DNA from 2 places in the Phycicoccus sp. Root563 genome. Region 2 is predicted to be linked to the other one. Evidence: predicted binding sites of a transcription regulator. Region 2 holds the regulator's gene; the other holds the start of a gene.

Region 1 (11,431 bases), on a different contig from region 2:
CCGCGGTGCGCCCGGCCGTGCGGACCAGCGGACCGAACCAGACGGTGCACTCCACGACCTCGCCGTCGACGGAGGTCCACTGCGCCTCGGACCCGGCGGGCACGGCGGCGTGCGGGAACCCCGGGCTGAGCTTCGCGCCGGTCGCGGGCAGCGCCTTGGCGAGCTCCAGCACGGTCTCCCAGGAGGGGGAGATCTCCTCGAGCCGGAACAGGCGACGGGTGCGCCCGGTGATGTCGGCGACGCCGGGGGTGCGCCTGGCGGGGTCGAGCCAGAGGCCGACGCCGCGCGCGCCCTCACCGGCCGGCGGGGTGAACTCCTCGGCGAGCCCCACCTCGGCGCCGGAGTCCGGCCAGTGGCGCAGGTTGACCGCGGCGATGGCGGCCGTGACCTCGTCGGCGTCGATCGCCCGCACCCGCAGGTCGAGCCCGGCCATCGCCATGGCGTCGGCGCCGATGCCGCAGCCGAGGTCGTGGACCGTGTGGATGCCTGCCGCCCGGAACCGCTGGGCGTGCTGGGCCGCGACCCCGAGCCGGGTGGCCTGCTCGAGCCCGTCGGAGGTGAAGACCATGCCGCGGGCGAACGTCCCGAACTTCGCGGTCGCCTTCTCGCGCAGCCGGGCCTGGTTGAGCGCGGCCGCCACGAGGTCGGGCTCGAACCCCGCGTCCCTCAGGCGCTGCTGCAGCGGCAGGGCGGTCGCCTCGTCGTAGGGCGGCAGCGACTGGAGCAGCCCCCACCCCTCACCGGTCGTGAGCCGGCGGAGCAGGGGGAGGTCCATGGCGAGCATTCTGGCGTATGCCGCGGGGCCGCGTGGGAGGTCGGGCCGGGCCTGCGCCGCGGTGGGGGATCAGGTGTCGCGGCGCCACTCGTAGGGGGTCGTCGTGGAGACCTTGACCAGGCCGGAGCGCTCGAGGATCGGGCGCGAGAACTCCGTCGAGTCGCTGTTGATGTAGCGCTTGCCGTGACGCAGCGCCGACCGGGCCCGCGCGGCGGTCAGCGCGCGGTAGATGCCCTTGCCCCTCCACTCGGGGAGCGTGGCGCCACCCCAGATCCCGGCGAACTCGCTGCCGGCCACGGGCTCGAGGCGGCCCGCGCTCACGATCGTGCCGTCGGCCTCGGCCACCCACATCTCCATGTCGTCACGGGTGCGGAGTCGGTGCAGGACCTGCAGGAGGATCTCGGCGGCGAACTCGGGGGTGTCGCCGAACACCTCGGCCTGCATCGCGCACATGGCCCGCACGTCGTCCTCGTCCGTGACCTGCCGGACGACCACACCAGCGGGGAGCTCGACGTCCACGGCGAGCAGGGCCGCCTCCCCGACCATCACGGACTCGGGCTCGTCCGGCACGAACCCGTGGCCGACGAGCGCCTCGTGCAGGCCCGGTGCGTGGTCGTGGCCGCGGGTCTTCCACTCGACCCGGTGGATGTCGGGCGAGGCGGTGTAGTGCGCGAGGGCGCCGTCCACCAGCGCGAGGACCGACTCCTGCGTCGCCGGGCGGCCGTCCTCGTCCAACGTGGAGTACGTGATGAAGCCGCGGCCGCCCCGGAAGGTGGCGAGGCGCAGCGGTCCCAGCCGCTCCACGGCGACGGCCGACGGCGTCTCGGCCTCGTCCCGGAGCTGGTGGTCGTAGGCCCTCAGCAGGGCGGCGGGGTCGCTCACGGGGCGGGTCAGGGGATCGGTCACAGGGTCGGTCGGTGGGTCGGTCGCGGGGTCGGTCACGGGGTCGGTCACGGGGTCGGTCACGGGGTCGAACCTGCCCCCTGTGGCCCCTCGCTGGCAACTGGTTTGCCCAGGGCGATCCGGCCGTCCGGCCGGCAGGCGGCGCCGCCGCGGTGTCAGCCCTCGGCGAACGCGAGGAGAACGTCTGGCACTCGAGTTGACCGAGTGCTAACCGCGAGCCTAGATTTGCGTTGGCACTCAGGTTCGTCGAGTGCTAACGCAGCCAGTCGGTCGATCCCCGCGACGGCGACCGCTCCGGCCGCAGCTCGGCACCACCTGAAGTACCAGCACCATCCACCCTGTCCACTTTCGACATTCCCGAAGGGGAGGTCACCATCGTGTCGGTTTCCATCAAGCCGCTCGAAGACCGCATCGTCGTCAAGTCCGTCGAGGCCGAGCAGACCACTGCGTCCGGTCTCGTCATCCCGGACACCGCGAAGGAGAAGCCCCAGGAGGGCGAGGTCCTCGCGATCGGTCCCGGCCGGATCGACGACAACGGCAACCGCGTCCCGCTCGACGTCACCGTCGGCGACCGGGTCATCTACAGCAAGTACGGCGGCACCGAGATCAAGCACGGCGGCGAGGAGTACCTCATCCTGTCCGCGCGCGACATCCTCGCCATCGTCGGCTGACACCTGCACCGCTGACAGCACGCCCCGGCGGGCCCCGCTGGGGTCCCGCCCGGGGCGTGCTGTCGTTCGTCAGCCCGCTGGCAGCTCCCTGCCAGCACCGCACCACCCCGTTCAGCCCAGCCGGTCCCGGCTGCGCCGTCAGCCGGCACCCCGCTGAATCCCCATGAACAGAAGGACACTCAATGGCCAAGACGCTTGAGTTCAACGACTCAGCTCGCAAGTCGCTTGAGCGCGGAGTCGACGCGCTCGCGAACGCAGTCAAGGTGACGCTCGGCCCGAAGGGTCGCAACGTCGTCATCGACAAGAAGTGGGGAGCCCCCACGATCACGAACGACGGTGTCACCATCGCCCGTGAGGTCGAGCTCGAGGACCCGTACGAGAACCTCGGCGCCCAGCTCGCCAAGGAGGTCGCCACCAAGACGAACGACGTCGCGGGTGACGGCACCACCACCGCCACCGTGCTCGCGCAGGCCATGGTCAAGGAGGGCCTGCGCAACGTCGCCGCGGGTGCCGCCCCGTCCGGCCTCAAGCGCGGCATCGACAAGGCCGTCGAGGCCGTGTCCGCCCGCCTGCTCGAGACCGCCCGCGAGATCGAGGGCAAGGAGGAGATCGCCCAGGTCGCCGCGCTCTCCGCGCAGGACCAGGTCATCGGCTCCACCATCGCCGACGCGTTCGACAAGGTCGGCAAGGACGGCGTCATCACGGTCGAGGAGTCCTCGACCGCGACGACCGAGCTCGAGTTCACCGAGGGCATGCAGTTCGACAAGGGCTACATCTCGCCCTACTTCGTCTCCGACGCCGAGCGCATGGAGGCCGTGGTCGAGGACGCCTACATTCTCATCAACCAGGGCAAGATCTCGGCGATCTCCGACGTGCTCCCGGTGCTGGAGAAGGTCGTCAAGTCCGGCAAGCCGCTGCTGATCATCGCCGAGGACATCGACGGCGAGGCGCTGTCGACCCTGGTGGTCAACAAGATCCGTGGCACGTTCAACGTCGTCGCGGTCAAGGCGCCCGGCTTCGGTGACCGCCGCAAGGCGATGCTGCAGGACATCGCCGTCCTCACGGGCGGCCAGGTGATCTCCGAGGAGGTCGGCCTCAAGCTCGACCAGGCCGACCTCGACGTGCTGGGCCAGGCCCGCCGCGTCGTCGTCACCAAGGACAACACGACGATCATCGACGGCGGCGGCGACAAGTCCGACGTCGACGGCCGCGTCAACCAGATCAAGGCCGAGATCGAGCGCACCGACTCCGACTGGGACCGCGAGAAGCTCCAGGAGCGCCTCGCCAAGCTCGCCGGTGGCGTCTGCGTCATCAAGGTGGGTGCCCACACCGAGGTGGAGCTCAAGGAGAAGAAGCACCGCATCGAGGACGCCATCTCGGCGACCCGCGCGGCCATCGAGGAGGGCATCGTCGCCGGTGGCGGCTCCGCCCTCGTCCACGCCTCCTCCGCCATCGACGACCTCGGTCTCGAGGGCGACGAGGCGACCGGTTCGCTGATCGTCAAGAAGGCCGCGGCCGAGCCGCTGCGCTGGATCGCCGAGAACGCCGGCCTCGAGGGCTACGTCGCCGTCTCCAAGGTCGCCGAGCTCGAGCCCGGCAACGGCCTCAACGCGGCGACCGGCGAGTACGTCAACCTGATCAAGGCCGGCGTCATCGACCCGGTCAAGGTCACCCGCTCCGCCCTGCGCAACGCCGCGTCGATCGCGTCGATGGTCCTGACCACCGACACCCTCGTCGTGGAGAAGAAGGAAGAGGAGTCCGAGCCCGCCGGTGGCGGCCACGGCCACGGCCACGGTCACTGACCGGGGCTGACCGGCGCGGGCTCCCCGCGCCATACCTCTCGAGGGCCCGTCCCCACCACGGTGGGGGCGGGCCCTCGCGCGTGCCCGTATGCGGTGGGGCGTTGCGCACACACGCAGCCGAGGGTGCTTGACCCTCTCTATTCATCTGGTGAATAGTCCACGTCATGTCGACGGGACACGTGCTACTCGGGCTGCTGAGCAGGGGGCAGCGACACGGGTACGACCTGAAGCGGGACCACGACGAACGGTTCCCCCAGGCGAAACCGTTGGCGTTCGGGGTGGTCTACTCCACCCTCGAGCGACTGCACCGCCGGGGGCTCATCGCGCCCCTGGCGGTGCAGCGCGTCGACGGGCCGGACCGGACCGCGTACGGGATCACCGACGCAGGACGGGCCGAGCTGGCCCAGTGGCTCGCCACGACCGACGAGCCGTCCGAGCACGTGACCAACCCGTTCGCCGTGAAGGTCACGCTCGCCCTGCTGCTCGGCGACGAGGCGGGTGCGGAGGCCTTCCTGCGGGCACAGCGGGCGGCCCACCTCGTGCGGATGCGCGCGTTCACGACGGCGAAGACGGCGCCCGGGGCGTCGGTGCACGAGGTGCTCGCGGCGGACTACGCGCTGGCGCACCTGGATGCGGACCTGACGTGGATGGACGCGGCGCTGCGCCGCGTCACCACGCTGAGAGAGGAGCTGGGGGCATGACGGAGGGGGCCATGGACGGGGACGGTGCACGCGAGGTATCGCAGGGGATCGGCGGCGAGGGGGGCCACGCCTGCGCGCCACCGACGACGGTGCTGTCGGCGAGGGGGCTCGAGCTGACCTACGGCCTCACGCCGGCCCTGCGCGGTGTCGACCTCGACGTCCGGCAGGGTGAGGTCCTGGCCGTGACCGGCCCGTCGGGGTCGGGCAAGTCCTCGCTGCTCCTGTGCCTCGCCGGGGTGCTGAAGCCGGACATGGGGACCGTGCGGTTCGGCGAGCGAGTCATCAGTGCGGAGTCCGAGAAGGTGCGGTCGCGGCTGCGACGGGAGGAGTTCGGCGTGCTGTTCCAGTTCGGCCAGCTCGTCGAGGAGCTCCCCGCCGTCGAGAACGTCGCCCTCCCGCTGCTGCTCGGTCGGATGCGGCGGGCCGAGGCGCTGGACCGGGCCCAGACCTGGCTGCACCGGTTCGGCGTGGGAGACGTCGCCGACCACCGACCCGGCCAGATGTCGGGTGGCCAGGCGCAGCGCGTCGCCGTGGCGCGGGCCATGGTCGCCGAGCCTGCGGTGCTGTTCGCGGACGAGCCGACGGGTGCCCTGGACTCGATCGCCGCCGAGGAGGTCCTCGCCGCCCTCGTCGAGGCCGCACGCGACCACGGCACCACGGTGGTGCTCGTCACCCATGAGGCCCGGGTGGCGGCGTACTGCGACCGCGACGTCGAGGTGCGCGACGGACGGCTCGCCGGTGGGACCGTGGCGGCCGTCGGCTCGCCCGTGGCCGTGAGGGCGCGGTCGTGACCTTCGGGGATGCCCTCCGCTGGGCACTGGTCGGGGGGCGCGTCGACCGGCTGCGGTTCTCGATCACCACGCTCGGGGCTGCCCTCAGCGCGTTCATCCTGCTGACCGCGGCGGTCGTCGTGGCCATCCCGGACGGCGCCTCCTACCGGGTCCAGGTCCTCAACGACGCCGGGCTGCACGGCGGCACGGCTGCCGCCCTGGGCCTGCTCAGCCTCCCGGCCCTGGTGCTCACCGCGCTCGGGGCGCGCGTCGGCTCGCCGCGGCGCGATCGGCGCCTGGCTGCGTTCCGCCTGGTCGGGATGACGCCCGCCGAGGCACGGCGTGTGGTCTCCACGGAGACCGGCCTGGCCGCCGTCGCCGGCTCGGTGCTGGCCCTGGTCGTCTTCCTCCTGGCACGGGTCGTCTTCGACCACCCCGCCAGCTTCGTCGTGGTCGACTACGGTCCCGATGGGCCCGTCCGCCAGGTCGTGCAGTCGCCCGGCCCGGCGCTGCCGTTCGACGTCACGCCCCGGTGGTGGGCGGCGGCCCTGGCCCTCCTGGTGGTGCCGGTCAGTGCCGTGGTCCTCAGCCGCCTGGCACTGCGCCGGGTGTCCCTGACCCCGTTCGGTGTCGTCCGCAGGAACCGCAGGCGCCCGCCCGCGGTGGTCCCGGCACTGGCCCTCGTCACCGCCACCATCCTCTTCGCGGCCTGGCCGTCCGTGCTCGAGCGGCTCCAGAGCGGCAGTGGGCGGGGCTGGTGGGAGCTGCCTCCACTGGTCCTCACCGTCGTCATCCTCGTGTCCCTGCTCGTCGGTACGGCATCGACGGCGCACCTCATCGGGCGGATCCTGGCGTCCCGGGCCCGGTCGACGACCGTGCTGATCGCCGCGCGCCGCCTCGTCGCCGACCCCTGGTCGGCCAGTCGTGCCACGGCCAGCGTCCTGCTCGCGGTCCTCGTGGGCACCGGAGCCGCGGTCTTCACCGTGGAGGCCAATCTCATGCGGTCCGACACCCAGTTCTTCGAGGACACCTATCACGTCATCAAGGCCGTGGTCGGCGTGGCCATGGCCCTGGCCGCGGCCGGGCTGCTGGTCATCCAGCTCGAGACGATGATGCTGCGTCGCCAGAGCCTGGCCACCCTGGCTGCGGTGGGGGTTCCCCGGTCGGTGCTCGTCCGAGCCCACCTGCTCGAGGCGGTGCTTCCCGTGGTGCCGATGGTGCTCGTCGCAGCCTCGGTGGGGGTCGCGGCGATGCGCGGCTACACCGGTGGCGGGCGCATGGAGGTGGCGGACGACCCTTCCGGCAACGTCGCACTGGGGACGCACTTCATCTCCGTGCCCATCCCGTGGATGGACCTGTCCCTGTTCGCCGGGGGCGCGGTGCTCGCGGTCCTCGCGACGTCACTGCTCGGTGCCGCCACGATGAGCGCCTCCCTCCAGCCGCGTGAGCTGCGCACCGCCTCCTGACCCGAGGCGCGATGGGTATGGCGCGTGCGCCCTCCCGGTGCGACGCTGGGCGCAGCAGCGCACAGCGAGGTGGCCGTGGCGGAGCACGTCGTGGACCGGCCGAGCTTCGACGAGTACGTCGTCGCCCGGGGTGGTGACCTGCTCCGGACCGCCTGGCTGCTCGCCGGGGACGACCGCGGCGCCCAGCGGCTCGCCCGCACCGCCCTGACCCGGGCCTGGCCGCAGTGGTCGCAGCTGGCCGAGCACGGTGCCGGGTCGTACGACTCCGACCTGCGGCGGTTCCTCGTCCAGGCCCACCTCAGACAGCACCGGCACCCGGCCCGCGACGACGTCGACGACGACTCCAGATCGCCTGCGGCCCGGGGTGGTTCGGGTGGTCCGGACGAGCGGGTCGGGGTCTCGCGGGGACTCGAGGTGCTGGACTCGCTGACCAACGTCGAACGCGCCGTGGTCGTGCTCGTGCTGTTCGACGGGCTGGGGGAGGGGCACGTCGCCGACCTCCTCGACGACGACCTCGGCTCCGTCCGGCGCCATCTGCTGCACGCGCTGGCCCTCGTCCGCGACCGGTTCGGGCTCGACGAGCGCGGGATGCGCGGACTGCTGGAGTCGCTGGCCCCCGACGACCCGCCGGTCGAGGCGCTGCTCGCCAAGGAGGTGGCCGGTGCGGCTCGCTGGCGGGGGCTGCGCGGGTGGGTGTTCGCGCTGGCCGCCGTGGCGGTGGCCGCCCTGGTCGTGGGGCTCGTGACGCGCCCGCAGGTCGGGGGCGTCCGACCGCCGCCCTCCATCCCCCGCCTGGTGCCCGCGGCGCTCGCCTGCGGGTCGTCGCTCGGTCCTCCCGCCCTGCCCCGACCCGTCGAGCCACCGCTCAGCGCGCACTACGTCGCCGTGCTCGTCTGCGCGAGGACCGATGCGGCCTCGGTCTGGAGCGGTCCGCTCCCGCCGGACGTCCCGGTGAGCGACCCCACGGCGATCGACTCCCTGGTGCTGGCACCGCAGGGCAGCGGACCGGCCTGTCCCGGCCTGCCCCGTGGTCCTGCGTACCGGCTCCTGCTCCTCGGCCGCGACGGCACCACGACGACATGGTCCAACGAGGCGCTGGCCTGCAACGGGTGGCCGGCCCTGTCCCAGGTGTTCGTCGCCGCGGCCGAGCAGAGCGCCGCGGGCACCCCGCCGGACGCCGACTTCCTCGGGTGCCCGACGACCCTGGGTCGACAGGTCGACCGGGACGGGGCCGGGCTGGGCCTGCAGAAGGGGACCGTCCTCGTCGAGGCCACCGCCTGCCTGCACCCGCTCGCCGAGGCCAGGCCACCCGGCATACCGAGCTTCCGGGCGGTCCGCGCCAACGTGCTGGGCGGCCCGGCCGTGGCCCAGCTGAACGCCGACCTGGCCCGGTCCGGGTCGAGGCGCACCGGCAAGGGCGACTGCGCCTCGGGGCCGCAGCGCTACGTGATCAGGGCGCGCACCGACACCGGGCGGCTGGTCGAGCTCAGCAGCATCTGCGGTCACGAGTTCGCGGTCGACGGGCACCTGCGCGACACCTGGCGGGTCAGCGGTGAGACGACGAGCATGCTGCGGGCCCTGCTCGTCGCGAACTAGCGAGCCTCAGCCGCCGGCGACCACGCGGATCGTCTGGTCGGCGAAGGTGACGCTCTGCCCGGGACGGACCTGGGCGCCACGACGGGTCTCGCGCGAGCCGTCGACCGACACCTCGCCGAGCTCGATCACCGACCGCGCCATCGCCCCGTCGTCGACGACGCCGGCGAGCTTGAGCAGCTGACCCAGCCTGATCGACTCGTCGCGGATGGGGACCTCGTGCTCGGCATTCACGAGGGGAGTCTACGAGCGCTCAGCTCGCAGCCGAGACCGCCCGGCCCGAGTAGTGGCGCTCGCGGTCGTCCTCGGTCATCGCACCCCACACGCCGTAGGGCTCGCGCACCCGAAGGGCGTGCTCGCGGCACAGCTGCAGGACGGGGCAGCCGAGGCAGACCTCCTTGGCCTGCGAGTCGCGCGATCGGCGAGCAGGACCGCGCTCACCCTCGGGGTGGAAGAAGACCTCGGGGTTGACCTGGCGACAGGACCCCTCCATCTGCCAGTCCCACAGGTCGGCCACCGGTCCCGGAAGTCGTGACAACTCCGCCATGTCTTCCCTCAGCTCTCCGACGGCTCCGTGCCGCTCGGTCAGGACGCTACTCGTCGCTGACCTGCAGGAACTTGTGCAGAACGTATGGACTTGTTCAAGGGCTGGCCACGTTCGGCCCGAGCCGTCGCCGGACGGGAGCCGTCCGCGACGCGGACGCCGGACGGGCGCGTCGGTCGCACCCGCAGCGCTGCCTTACGATTGGGCAATGAGCCTTGGGTTTGACGACCGCCTCCCCGAACTCGCCCAGCAGGCCCCCGACGTCGAGGACCACGACCCCTTTGCGAAGCTCGGGCTGACCTACGACGACGTGCTGCTGCTGCCCGGCGAGACCGACGTCATCCCGTCCGACGTGGACACGACCGCGCGCCTCACCCGCGAGATCTCGCTGCGCATCCCGCTCGTCTCGGCGGCCATGGACACGGTCACCGAGTCGCGGATGGCCATCGCCATGGCCCGGCAGGGCGGCCTCGGCGTGCTGCACCGCAACCTCTCCATCGAGGACCAGGCCTACCAGGTCGACCTCGTGAAGCGGACCCAGACCGGGATGATCAGCAACCCCATCACGATCGGGCCCGACGCGACGCTGGAGGAGCTCGACCGCATCTGCGGTGAGTACCGCGTCTCCGGCCTGCCGGTCGTGCAGCCGGACAACACCCTGATCGGCATGATCACCAACCGCGACCTGCGCTTCACGCCGGTGGCGGAGTGGGCCGGCACGCGCGTCCGCGACGTGATGACCCCGATGCCGCTGGTCAGCGGCGCGGTCGGCATCTCCCGGGACGACGCCACCGCGCTGTTGCGCCAGCACAAGCGCGAGCGGCTGCCGCTGGTGGACGACCAGGGTCGCCTCGCCGGCCTCATCACGGTCAAGGACTTCGTGAAGTCCGAGCAGTTCCCGCACGCCAGCAAGGACGACCACGGCCGGCTCCTCGTCGGTGCCGCCATCGGCTTCTTCGGCGACGCGTGGGAGCGGGCCACCACCCTCGTCGAGGCCGGGGTGGACGTGCTCGTCGCCGACACGGCGAACGGCCACGCACGGCTCCTGCTCGACATGATCCGCCGGCTCAAGGCCGACCCGGCCACGCGCCACGTCCAGGTCATCGGCGGCAACGTCGCGACCCGGGCTGGGGCGCAGGCCCTCGTCGATGCCGGCGCCGACGGCGTCAAGGTCGGGGTCGGCCCGGGCTCCATCTGCACCACCCGCGTCGTCGCCGGCGTGGGCGTTCCCCAGGTGACGGCCATCCACGACGCGTCGCTGGCCTGTCGCAGGGCCGGTGTGCCGGTCATCGGTGACGGTGGTCTGCAGTTCTCCGGCGACATCGCCAAGGCCCTCGTGGCCGGCGCCGACACCGTGATGCTGGGCTCCCTCCTCGCCGGTTGCGAGGAGTCGCCCGGCGACCTGATCTTCGTCAACGGCAAGCAGTTCAAGTCCTACCGCGGGATGGGCTCGCTGGGCGCGATGGCCTCCCGTGGCAAGAAGTCGTACTCCAAGGACCGGTACTTCCAGGCCGACGTCGCCAGCGACGACAAGATCGTCCCGGAGGGCATCGAGGGCCAGGTGGCGTACCGCGGCCCGCTCGGCAACGTCGTCCACCAGCTCGTCGGGGGCCTCGCCCAGTCGATGTTCTACGTCGGCGCCAACACCGTCCCCGAGCTGCAGTCCCGCGGGAAGTTCGTCCGGATCACGTCGGCCGGGCTCAAGGAGAGCCACCCGCACGACATCCAGATGACCGTCGAGGCCCCCAACTACGGCGGCCGCTGACCCTGGTACGGCTGGGGCTGGTGGTGTCCAGGGTGGTGTCCAGCCGGGGGTACGCCATCCGGCTGAGCCGCTGCCTCGGCCCGCGCTCCTAGTCTGCTTCCACGACCCATCCCCCACGGTCGCAGCTGGGCTGTGCCCGTGCTGACGTCGTCGGGCGACGCCTTGCGCGTGCCCGACGATCCCAGATGCCCCGTCGCCGGACACCCCCCTCACCCGGCGGCGGGGTATCGCCCTTTTCGCCCCTGCGTCCGCGGCCGATAGCCTTGCGCGGTGACTGAGATCGAGATCGGCCGAGGCAAGCGCGGCCGTCGGGCCTACTCCTTCGACGACATCGCCGTCGTCCCGTCCCGCCGCACGCGCGACCCCGAGGAGGTGTCGGTGGGCTGGCAGATCGATGCCTACCACTTCGACATCCCGGTCATCGCCGCTCCGATGGACTCG
Region 2 (11,431 bases):
CGCGGCAGCCTGCGCGGCATGGACTACCTGTCCGAGGAGCGCGTGGAGATGCGCTACACGCTGCCCCTGGCGGAGATCGTGTTCGACTTCTTCGACCAGCTGAAGTCCCGCACCCGCGGCTACGCCTCGCTCGACTACGAACCCGACGGCGACCAGGTGGCCGACCTGGTCAAGGTCGACATCCTGCTGCAGGGCGAGACCGTGGACGCGTTCTCCTCGATCGTCCACAAGGACAAGGCCTACGCGTATGGCGTGATGATGGCCAGCAAGCTCAAGGACCTCATCCCGCGCCAGCAGTTCGAGGTGCCGATCCAGGCCGCCATCGGGGCGCGCATCATCGCCCGCGAGAACATCCGCGCCATCCGCAAGGACGTGCTCGCCAAGTGCTACGGCGGTGACATCAGCCGCAAGCGCAAGCTGCTCGAGAAGCAGAAGGCCGGCAAGAAGCGGATGAAGAACATCGGTTCCGTCGAGGTCCCGCCCGAGGCCTTCATCGCAGCCCTGTCCAACGACGAGCCCGGCGCGACCAAGAAGTAGCCGCCCGCCTCTCCCGCTTTGGGTGCCCAGACGGTCGGATTTCCGACCGTCTGGGCACCCAAAGCGGAGGTGCGGCAGGCTCCCAGTGGTTACCGGTGGGTAATATCTCGCCATGGTCGACACCTACGCGCTCTACCGACGCCTGTCGCGGCTGCCTCGCGGTCGCACCGTGTTCTCGCTCGTCTTCGAGCAGGCGGCGCCGTACTTCCGCACCGCGCGCCCGCGTTTCGTCGAGCTCGGGCCGAACCGCGCCGAGCTGACGATCCGCAAGCGGCGACGCGTGCAGAACCACCTCGGGACCGTTCACGTCATCGCGATCTGCAACGGGCTCGAGGCAGCGATGGGTGCGCTGGCCGAGGCGACGATCCCGGCGCACCGGCGCTGGATCCCTCGCGGGATGGAGGTCGACTACGCAGCCAAGGCGACGACCGACATCACGTGCGTGGCCACCACCGACCCGGCCGACTGGGCGCGGACCGGTGACGTCGACGTGCCCGTGCACGTGGTCGCCACCCGCGCCGACGGCACCGCCGTGGTCGAGGGCACCATCCGACTCTGGGTGACCGACAAGCCCGCCCGCTGAGCGCAGGAGACGGGATTGCGGTCGCCGACCTCCCCGGTGGCGCCGGCCGAGGTCCTCAGCCGGCCGCTCGACGCCCCCGTGACCGTGCGTCCCGGGGCACGCCGCGGGACGCCGCGTAGTCGCTGAACTCGGCACGGCGGGATCCGGGGAGGTCCAGGGCGACCGGCTCACCGTGCTCGGTGATGACCCCGACGACGTCATCCCACGTCCACCGACCCGCCTCGGCCACGGCGGCGATGTCTTCCCACGGCAACACGCGCCACCTCAGCCACCGCCTGGTCCGGATTCCCTCGGGGGAGACGACGGTTCGGTTCCACCACCGCAGGACCATCGGTAGGCCGAAGAGCACTCCGGCGAGCAGCGCCCCCCAGCCGAGGTCGGTCACGGCCACCAGCACGACACCAACGCCGATCATGGACAGCGGTGCGACCACGGCCGTCCACACGAGGGCCGGCAGTCGGTGCATCCCCTCGATCTCGGTACCCGCGCGGTCGTTCACCATCCGTTTCCCCCCGTCGATCCGGACCCTGATCGTGGCCCCGCCAGCGAACGTGGTCAGAGTACGGCTCGTCGCGGGCAAAGGGGCCCTGACCTTGTCCGGGTGACGTGGGTACGGAGCGCAGATGCGGCCTGACTCGCCCGTGCTTCGCGGAGGTGCGCAACCGGCGCCGGACCGTGGCCGGTCAGACGGGGACTGTCGACTCCTCGACGGGGCCGAGGTCGCGCGGTGGAGTCGTGGCACCGGAGGCGAAGTCGTCCGCCAGCGACCAGAGCTCGAGCACGGTGCGCGGCCAGACCTCTTCGTCGGTGGCCTCGAGCTCGGCCCGGCTCCACCACCGGTGGTCGGTCATCGTCAGCAGCTCCTGCTCGGTGTGCCCGGCGGTGCTCACCTCGAAGGCGGGCACCCGGACGTACCAGAACGCCTCGTCCTGGGTCGTCACCACGTCGCTGTAACCGTGGACGACGACCCGGGTGGCCAACGGACCGACCAGGTCCTGCGCCGGGACCTGCACGCCGGTCTCCTCGAACACCTCGCGCACCGCAGCCTCGACATCCGACTCGTCGGGCTCGACGCCGCCGCCGGGGGTGATCCACCAGCGGGGCACGGGCGTCATACCGGGGTCGCTGTCCCGGAAGAGCAGCAGGCGGTCACGGTCGTCGACGAGGAGCACGCGCATGGCGCGCCGTCGCCCGCGCGGGCGACGGTCTGCGTCGTCGGCGGAGGTCATGCGCGCAGGTGGCCGCGGAGCGCCTCGACCTGGCCGACGCTCCAGCCCTGCTCCTGCAGCCAACCGGCGGCACCGCCGTGGCGCTCGCGGAGCACCGTGAGGATGCGGGTCATCGTCTCGGGCTTGGGGCGGTGGTGGTCCATCGGCTGGTCCTTGAGCACCTCGCCGTACGCGGGTCTCGCCATGAGCCGGCCCACGATCTGCTCGATGCGTTCACCGGTCGCGACGTAGTCGGCGACGACGTCCTCGTCGGAGACGCCGGCGACCGACAGGGCCAGGCCCACGACGGTGCCGGTGCGGTCCTTGCCGGCCGCGCAGTGCACGACCGTGGCTCCCTGCGCTCGGGAGATGACCTCCAGGGCTCCGAGGATCGAGTCCGGCCGGTCGACGAGGTAGCCGAGGTAGTGGCTGGCCCAGTAGTCGTCATCGAGCCGGGGACGGGCGTCGGCCTCCTTCTGGTTCTTCTTCGACCACGGCACGACCAGGGCGTCCCCGGCGGTGATCTCGCGCTCGTCGTCGCGGAAGAGGGAGTACCGGTGGTGCGCCGCCAGTCCGCGCACCTGCAGTGGTGCCGGGCCCTCGATGTGGACCTCGACGTTGCTGCGCAGGTCGACGATGTCGCTGACCCCGACGACCTCGACGAGGTGGTCGATGTCGGCGTCGCTGAGGTCCTGCAGGTTGTCCGAACGCAACAGCCGTCCAGTGGCGACGGTGCCTCCGTCGGTGGTGGGCAGCCCGCCCACGTCACGCATGTTGACGACACCGTCGAGGTCGATCCAGCGGGAGGTGCTCACCCTTGGACCCTACGCGGACCCGGTGTCCACCGGGTGTCCGGCACCCTGTGCCTCGGCGGCGTCGGCCACCGCTGCGGCGACGACCAGGTCACTGAGGCCGTTGCCGAGGTTCTGGCAGACGATGCGTCCGTCGGGTCGCGCCTGGTCGAGCAGCGAGCCGGTCCACGTCGTCGTCGCCGGGTACTCACCGAGCGTGCCGGCGACCCGCACCGCCTCGAACTGCGGGACGTGGTCAGCCGCGAGCACCGAGGCTCGCGCCAGCGCCGGACCCACCGAGCTGGCGTAGTCCAGCGGCAGGACCAGCGCGTCCGTGGCGATCCACGACGGGTCGAGCTCGGCGCCGGTCAGCCCGATCGACAGTCCAGTGACCACGACCGGGCGTCCCAGGACGGCTTCCCGCGCGTCGTCGGTGACGCGAAGCCGTACCCGGGGGACGTGCTCCTCCGCCCACGCCATCAGCTGAGCCCGGGCGTCGGCGCGCCGCGCGTACACGGTGACGTCGAGGTGACCCAGCGCCTCCAGCACGCGCAGGTGCGAACGTGCCTGCAGGCCGGCACCGGTGAAGCCCGCGGGCGCACCGGTCGCGGCGAGCGCAGCGATGCAGGCACCCGAGACCGCGGCCGTCCGGGCTGCCGTCAGGGCGCCGGCGGACATGACGGCCCGGGGAGCTCCGGTCCGACCGTCGTTGACGACCATGAGCCCGCTGACGGTCGGGAGCCCCTGCGACGGGTTGTCCGGGAAGATGCTGATCCACTTGCACCCCAACAGGTTTCGAGCCGGGTATGCCGCGGGCATGGCATTCGCGAACGCTCCGCCGGGTGCGTGGACGGTCGGCTTCGGCGGCACCTCGGCCTCACCCCGGGACAGGGCGACGAGCGCGTCGTGCACGAGGCGCAATGCCTCGGCCGGCGGGGGGAGCAGGGCCTCGACGTCCGCGTCGGAGAGGTGGCGCATCCGACGACGGTAGCTGCGCGGCAGGCTGAGAGGATGGCCACATGCCCAGCGCCCTGCCCGACGGCGACCCCGCGCCCGCGGACGGTCTCCTGCCCGAGTCGGCCCTGGCGACCCTGCCGTCCCGGCCGTTCGGGATCTACCTGCACGTGCCGTTCTGCTCGGTGCGCTGCGGCTACTGCGACTTCAACACCTACACGCTGACCGAGCTCGGCAACGACGGTGCGAGCGTGGCGACGTTCGCGGGTGCGGCGGTCCGGGAGCTCGACCTCGCCGCCTCGGTCCTTGGCGACCGGGCACCCGAGGTGCAGACCGTGTTCGTCGGCGGCGGGACGCCGACGATGCTGGCCGCCGCCGACCTCGCGAGCATGCTGCACGGCATACGGGACCGGTTCGGGCTGGCCGGTGATGCCGAGGTGACGACCGAGGCGAACCCCGACTCCGTGACTCCCGAGGGCCTTCGCGTGCTGGCCGATGCCGGGTTCACCCGGGTGTCGCTCGGCATGCAGTCCGCGGTGCCGCACGTGCTGCGCACCCTCGAACGCACCCATGACCCGGCCAACGTCGCCCGCGCCGTCGACGCGGCCCGGTCCGCGGGTCTGCAGGTGAGCCTCGACCTCATCTACGGAACGCCGGGGGAGAGCCTGGACGACTGGCGCACCAGCCTGCGCACCGCGACCGACCTCGCACCCGACCACGTCTCGGCCTACGCCCTCGTCGTCGAGGACGGCACCAAGCTGGCCGCCCAGGTCCGTCGGGGGCAGGTGCCGGCGCCGGAGGACGACGACGAGGCGGCGAAGTACGAGATCGCCGACGAGCACCTCACCGCCGCAGGCTTCGGCTGGTACGAGGTGAGCAACTGGGCCACTCGCGAGGACGCCCGCTGCCGCCACAACGAGGGCTACTGGGCCGACGGCAACTGGTGGGGGGTCGGCCCCGGCGCGCACAGCCACGTCGGCGGCGTGCGGTGGTGGAACGTCAAGCACCCTAACGCGTATGCCGCCCGCGTCGCCTCACCCGGCACGAGCCCGGCCCACGGCCGCGAGACGCTCACCGACGAGCAGCGCTACGACGAGCGCGTGCTGCTCGGGGTACGCCTGGTCGAGGGACTGCCGATCGACGACCTCCAGCAGGAAGGGCGGACGGCTGTCGCAGGTCTCATCGCCGACGAGCTCGTGGACGCGGCAGCGGCCCTGCGCCGTCAGCGGGTCGTGCTGACGAGGCAGGGCCGCCTGCTGGCCGACACCGTGGTGCGGCGGTTGCTCGGGCTGCGTTAGCCCGAGGTCACTTCACCAGCTCGGGCGTGAACGGGTAGCGGTACCACTCACCGTTGTTGGCCTTGATCGCCGCGATGATCGGCAGGACGATCCAGGCGATCCCCGTGGCGATCACGAACGGGATCCCGATGAGCACGAACGACAGCAGTCCGAAGACCCACAGCGCGATGGTGGTGATGATCTGGAAGTTCAGCGCCTGGGCGGCGTGGGCCCGCACGAACGGTCCACGGTCCTTGAGGAGCAGGAAGACGATCAGTGGTCCCAGGAACGGCAGCCCGACGAGGGCGGCGGCGAAGGGAGCCAGGTGGGCCAGGGTCGCCCAGGTCTTCTCGTCCTGCTGCGACATCGGCTTGGGGCCGGAGCCGTAGACCGGGGGCGGTCCGGACGGACCGGGGGGCGGCGGCACCGACTGGGAGCCGGGGGCCTGGGGCTGCGGTTGTTCGGTCATGGTGTTCCTCCGTGGTGGTGTCTTCCACCAGTGAAACGCATGACGACCCGTGCAGACAGGACTTTCGGGGTCTGGCGAGGGGCGGGTCAGGGGTGCGTCAGGGTCGACCCCGACCGTGCCCCGGTTCAGTGCCCCGGTTCAGTGCCCCGGTTCAGTGCCCGGTTCAGTGCCCCGGCTCGGTCACGAAGTCGATGAGCTCCTCGACACTGGCCAGCAGGGTGGGCTCGAGGTCGGCGTACGACCGCACCGTGCCGAGGATCTGCTTCCACGCCCGGGCGATGTCGGCCTGGCTGTCGGCCTGCCAGCCGAGGTGACGGCAGATCCCGTGCTTCCACGACTGGCCCCGTGGGATGACGGGCCACTGCTGCAGGCCCAGTCGCTCCGGGCGCACCGACTGCCAGACGTCGACGTACGGGTGGCCCAGGATCTTGACGTGCGCGGCATACGGGCCCCTGCGGCACGCCTGGACGACCTTGTCCTCCTTGGTGCCGGGCAGGAGGTGGTCGACGAGGACCCCCATCCGCTGGCCGGGGCCGGGACGGAAGTCACGGATGGCCCCGGCGAGGTCGTCCACGCCGTCGAGCATCTCGACGACGACTCCCTCGATGCGCAGGTCGTCCCCCCAGACCTTCTCGACGAGCTCGGCGTCGTGGCGGCCCTCGACGAAGATCCGTGAGCCGCTCGCGACCCGCGCCTTGGCGCCCTCGACCGCCCTCGACCCGGACGCCGTCCGCGCAGTCGCCGCCTTCGCCTCGGCGAGCTTCGCGCGGGCGGCAGCGGTCGGCGGCGTGAGGATCACCGGGGCCCCGTCGAGCAGGAAACCGGGCCCCATCGGGAACCCCTTGGTGCGGCCGCGGCGGTCCTCGAGGTGCACCACGCGCATGCCGCCGGCCTTCTCGACGCGCACGACGGCGCCGCACCACCCGGTGTCGACGTCCTCGACGACCAGGCCGGTCTCGGCCTCCACCTCGCGGGAGCGTCCCCTCGGGGGAACCTTCCAGTCGCCGGAGAGGACATCGGAGCCATAGCGGTCGGACACCGACGCAGCGTATGCCGCGTGGCCGACGCCACCGGAGAGGACGCGCCGCCGGTGCGGCCCCGGACCCGGGAACACCGTAGACTTGGCACTCGCTGAGCATGAGTGCCAGCAGAGCCGGCGTCGGCCGCCCGACCCGGACCCGCCTGCTGCCACCCGTCGCCAGCGCCGACTCAAGTCCCGTCTCCAGTCCGACCGCAAAGGAGGTGTCCGATGAGTGAGGAACGCCGTCTCGCCGTGCTGCGCGCGATCGTGCAGGACTACGTCGAGACCTCCGAACCCGTGGGGTCCAAGGCCCTCCTCGAGCGCCATCACCTCGGGGTCTCCGCCGCCACCGTCCGCAACGACATGGCCGCCCTCGAGGAGGAGGGGCTGATCGCAGCCCCCCACACGAGCGCCGGGCGCGTGCCCACGGATGCCGGCTACCGCTTGTTCGTCGACCGCCTGAGCTCGGTGAAGCCGATGTCGCCGGCCGAGCGCTCCGCCATCGCCCAGTTCCTCGAGGGGGCGGTCGACCTCGACGACGTCGTGGCCCGCACCGTGCGGCTGCTGTCCTCGCTGACGCGGCAGGTCGCGGTCATGCAGTACCCCTCGTTGACCCGCTCGTCGGTGCGGCACATCGAGTTCGTGCCGATGGGCGCGACCAGGCTGATGGTCGTGCTCATCGTCAACACCGGCCGCGTCGAGCAGAGGGTCATCGAGACGACCCACGACCTGTCCACGACCGAGGGCGAGGCCACCCTGGGGCTGGTGCGAGCGAAGATCAACGCCAGCGCCGTGGGCCAGCGCCTGGTCGACGCAGCCGCCTCCCTCGAGTCGCTGCCGGAGGAGTTCGAGCCGGCCGACCGCGACCTCGTCCGGGCCGTCGTCCGCTCCCTGGAGGACGCCCTGGTCGAGGAGCGCGAGGAGCGCGTCGTGCTGGCAGGCACGTCGAACCTCGCGCGCGTCGGCACCGACTTCCCCCTCAGCATCGGCCCGGTGCTCGAGGCGCTCGAGCAGCACGTCGTGCTGCTCAAGCTGCTCGGCACCGCCAGGGAGACGAGCGACGCCGTCTCGGTCCGCATCGGGCACGAGAACCCGTTCGCCGGACTGCAGTCGACCTCGGTCGTCGCCACCGAGTACGGCAGCGGCTCCGACCTGGTCGCGGGCCTCGGCGTCCTCGGCCCCACCCGCATGGACTACCCCACGACGATGGCGTCGGTTCGGGCAGTCGCCACGTACGTCTCCCGGATCCTGGCGCAGTGACGCCTGTGCCCGACCGGGCTCACCGATCCACCCCTCGCACCACTGACAAGGACTCTCGTTGAACGACTACTACCAGGACCTGGGCGTCTCCAAGGACGCGTCGCCGGAGGAGATCAAGCGGGCCTACCGCAAGATGGCCCGGCGCTTGCACCCGGACGTCAACCCCAGCCCCGAGGCGGAAGAGCAGTTCAAGAAGGTCTCCCAGGCCTACGACGTGCTCTCCGACGCGGAGAAGAAGCGCTCCTACGACCAGGGCGCCGACCCGTATGCCGCCGGTGCCGCCGGGTTCGGCCAGGGCTTCTCCTTCAGCGACATCATGGACGCCTTCTTCGGCGCCGGTGCCGGTCAGGCCCAGCGCGGCCCCCGGTCGCGCCAGCGCCGCGGCCAGGACGCCCTGATCCGGCTCGACCTCGACCTCGCCGACGCCGTCTTCGGTGGCGAGCAGGAGCTCACGGTCGAGACCGCGGTCGTCTGCTCCACCTGCCACGGTGACGGGGCCCAGCCGGGCACGTCCCGCCGGACCTGTGACGTCTGCGCCGGTCGCGGCGAGATCCAGCAGGTGCAGCGCTCGTTCCTCGGGCAGGTCATGACGACCCGTCCCTGCATGACCTGCCAGGGGTACGGCGAGGTCCTCGTCAGCCCCTGCTTCGAGTGCTCGGGCGACGGACGCGTCCGCACCCGTCGCACCCTGAAGATCAAGGTTCCCGCAGGCGTCGACACCGGCACCCGCATCCAGCTCACGGGGGAGGGTGAGGTCGGCCAGGGTGGCGGTCCCGCAGGGGACCTCTACGTCGAGGTCGCCGTCCGTCCGCACCAGACCTTCCAGCGCCGTGGCGACGACCTGCACTGCACCGTCGAGCTGCCGATGACGGCCGGTGCGCTCGGCACGACCCTCAAGCTCGACACCTTCGACGGTGTCAACGAGCTCGAGATCAAGCCCGGCACGCAGTCCGGTGACGCCATGACCCTCCGTGGCCTCGGTGTCACCCATCTGCGCGGTGGTGGTCGTGGCGACCTCATCGTCCACGCGACGATCCTGACCCCGACGAAGCTGGACGAGCAGCAGGAGGAGCTCCTGCGCCAGCTCGCCGCCCTGCGCGGCGAGGAGCGCCCCGAGGGTCGTATGACGCCCGCCCACCCGGGCCTGTTCGGCAAGCTCCGCGACGCGTTCAAGGCCAAGTAGCGGGGCCCGCCCGCACCGCCCCAGGCTGCTCCCATGACCCTCCCGCTCTTCCTCGTCGACCCGGCGCTGCTCGCAGGAGCGGTCCCCGGGGCGAAGGTCGTCCTCGACGGGCCGGAGGGGCGGCACGCCGCGACGGTGCGCCGCATCGCCGCGGGGGAGCGGGTGCTCCTGGCTGACGGGCTGGGGCTGCGCGCGACGTGCGACGTCGTGGCAGCCGGGAGGGCCGAGCTCGACCTGGTCGTCGCCGAGCTGGCCACCGAGCCCGAGGGCGAGCCAAGGTTCGTCCTCGTCCAGGCCCTCGCGAAGGGCGACCGCGACGACCAGGCCGTCGAGGCGGCGACCGAGTTCGGGGTCGACGAGGTCGTCCCGTGGCAGGCGTCGCGCTGCATCGTCCAGTGGCGTGGGGAGCGGGGCGACAAGGCCCGTCGCAAGTGGGAGTCGGCTGTGGTCGCCGCTGCCAAGCAGTCGCGCCGGTCTCGCGTCCCGGTCGTCGCGGAGCTGGCCACGACGAAGACCCTGGCGGCGCGTGTGGGCGCCGCGGCGGCGGCATACGTGCTGCACGAGGACGCCATCCAGAGCCTTGCGGCGCAACGGGTTCCGGACTCCGGCGAGGTGCTCGTGGTCGTGGGGCCCGAGGGAGGCATCACCCCTGAGGAGGTGGCCGCGCTCGAGGCTGCTGGCGCGGTGACGGTGCGACTCGGGCCGACGGTGCTGCGTTCGTCGAGCGCCGGACCGGCTGCCCTCGCGGTGCTCAGCGCCGCGGCGCGCTGGCGCTGAGCCCGTCCGCGAGGGCTACTTCACCGTGAAGGTGACCGAGTCCTCGGCTGCGATCGACCCGTCCTTGGCGCTGGCCTCATAGACCTTCACCGTGTAGGTGCCGGGCGCGAGGGTGCCGAGCGAGAAGGAGTAGGTGCCCCGGCTGGGCGCACCGATGGTCGCCATGGCGTTGCCGGTCTTCACGGAGGTCGTGCCTCGGGTGAGCTCCCAGCCCACGGTGGCCTCGAACACGCTCGCCTCACCCTTGACCGTGACGGGTGACGCCGACGGCAGCACCTGGTCGCGCGACGGTGCGGTGACCCAGATCGGCGCGAGGTCCTTCCAGGACTCGTCCGCCGAGGGCCGGGTGAAGGACTGGTCCGTCGAGATCGACCCGAACAGCTTCGTCGCGCCTCCCTCGATCTCGAACCTGACCGGGAGCGGGCCCCGACCGACTGCTGCCTCCGCGGTCCACACGAGCTGCTGCACCGCGAGTCGCTGGACCTCGGGGGTGAAACCCTCGGCGCCGGGACCGCTCAGCCGCACCTCGATGACGTCGTTCGCCACCGTCGCCGCGGTCACGGTGGTGCCCGACCACGGCTGGAGGTAGCCGTCGGTGTTCGAGTAGGGCTGGGCGTTCATGGCCAGGGTCAGCGCGACCGTCACCTTGTCCGCCGGAGTGGGGTCGGCTGCCACCTCCTGGCGGATGAACTCCCTGAACAGCTTGTACGTGGGTGTGGAGCCTCCGACAGGCCCGACGAAGTAGGCCGGGAACGTCATGACGACACCGGGCCCGCTGTTCGGGGACGTGGTCGGGCTCGAGGTCTGGGTGGGGGCGGTGGTGGGCTGGTCGGTGACCGAGGGGCCGGTGGCGGTGGGTGCCGGGACGGTCGCCGACGGGCTGCCCGCGGGGGGCCCGGGGGTCGCCGTGGGGTCCTGGTTGGACAGCCACACCCCGCCGGCGATCGCGGCCACCACGGCGGCCGCGGCCGCGGGCGCGAGCCAACGACGCATCCCGGTCCCCCCGGTCGCCGTGACCGGACCGGCGCGGTGGGCCTCGTGCAGGATCGTGTCGAGCCGGTCCGTGGGGCGCATCCGGCCAGACTCCTGGGTCAGCGAACGGCGCAGCTCGCGCTCGATGCGGTCGAACTCGCCCGGCTCGAAGTCGGGGTGCAGGAACTCGGTGCGGTCGCTCATGACGAGGTCTCCATCCGGTCGCGCAGGGCGGCGAGGCCGCGGTGGGCGTGGGCCTTGACCGATCCGGCGGAGATGCCGAGGGCGTCGGCGATCTCGGCCTCGCTCAGGTCGAGGTAGTAGCGCATCGTCAGGACCTCTCTCTGGCGCTGGGGCAACCGCCCGAGCGCCGTGACCATGGAGCTGGTGGCTTCGGCA

The links. Region 2 encodes HrcA, which represses chaperone genes, less so after heat shock. Its sites were predicted from a motif close to TTNGCACTCGNNNNNNNCGAGTGCNAA; they were not measured.
Region 1: the regulator HrcA is predicted to act here: its motif matches at 1,863-1,889, upstream of groES (co-chaperone GroES).

What each region holds. Positions count from the first base shown of each region.
Region 1 is NZ_LMGM01000001.1:3,133,305-3,144,735, forward strand. It holds gene ASD62_RS14935 (class I SAM-dependent methyltransferase) at 1-775, opposite strand, end outside; gene ASD62_RS14940 (GNAT family N-acetyltransferase) at 845-1,657, opposite strand; gene groES (co-chaperone GroES) at 2,056-2,349, shown strand; gene groL (chaperonin GroEL) at 2,532-4,151, shown strand; gene ASD62_RS14955 (PadR family transcriptional regulator) at 4,316-4,852, shown strand; gene ASD62_RS14960 (ABC transporter ATP-binding protein) at 4,849-5,643, shown strand; gene ASD62_RS14965 (FtsX-like permease family protein) at 5,640-7,088, shown strand; gene ASD62_RS14970 (hypothetical protein) at 7,113-8,684, shown strand; gene ASD62_RS14975 (RNA-binding S4 domain-containing protein) at 8,691-8,915, opposite strand; gene ASD62_RS14980 (WhiB family transcriptional regulator) at 8,935-9,228, opposite strand; gene guaB (IMP dehydrogenase) at 9,434-10,990, shown strand; gene ASD62_RS14990 (GuaB3 family IMP dehydrogenase-related protein) at 11,261-11,431, shown strand, end outside.
Region 2 is NZ_LMGM01000002.1:214,474-225,904, reverse strand. It holds gene lepA (translation elongation factor 4) at 1-537, shown strand, start outside; gene ASD62_RS18385 (hotdog fold domain-containing protein) at 650-1,120, shown strand; gene ASD62_RS18380 (PH domain-containing protein) at 1,176-1,622, opposite strand; gene ASD62_RS18375 (NUDIX hydrolase) at 1,804-2,349, opposite strand; gene ASD62_RS18370 (tyrosine-protein phosphatase) at 2,346-3,143, opposite strand; gene ASD62_RS18365 (ornithine cyclodeaminase) at 3,153-4,097, opposite strand; gene hemW (radical SAM family heme chaperone HemW) at 4,139-5,371, shown strand; gene ASD62_RS18355 (DUF4870 domain-containing protein) at 5,379-5,819, opposite strand; gene ASD62_RS18350 (DUF3097 domain-containing protein) at 5,983-6,858, opposite strand; gene hrcA (heat-inducible transcriptional repressor HrcA) at 7,069-8,100, shown strand; gene dnaJ (molecular chaperone DnaJ) at 8,159-9,283, shown strand; gene ASD62_RS18335 (16S rRNA (uracil(1498)-N(3))-methyltransferase) at 9,317-10,060, shown strand; gene ASD62_RS18330 (Gmad2 immunoglobulin-like domain-containing protein) at 10,076-11,236, opposite strand; gene ASD62_RS18325 (SigE family RNA polymerase sigma factor) at 11,233-11,431, opposite strand, start outside.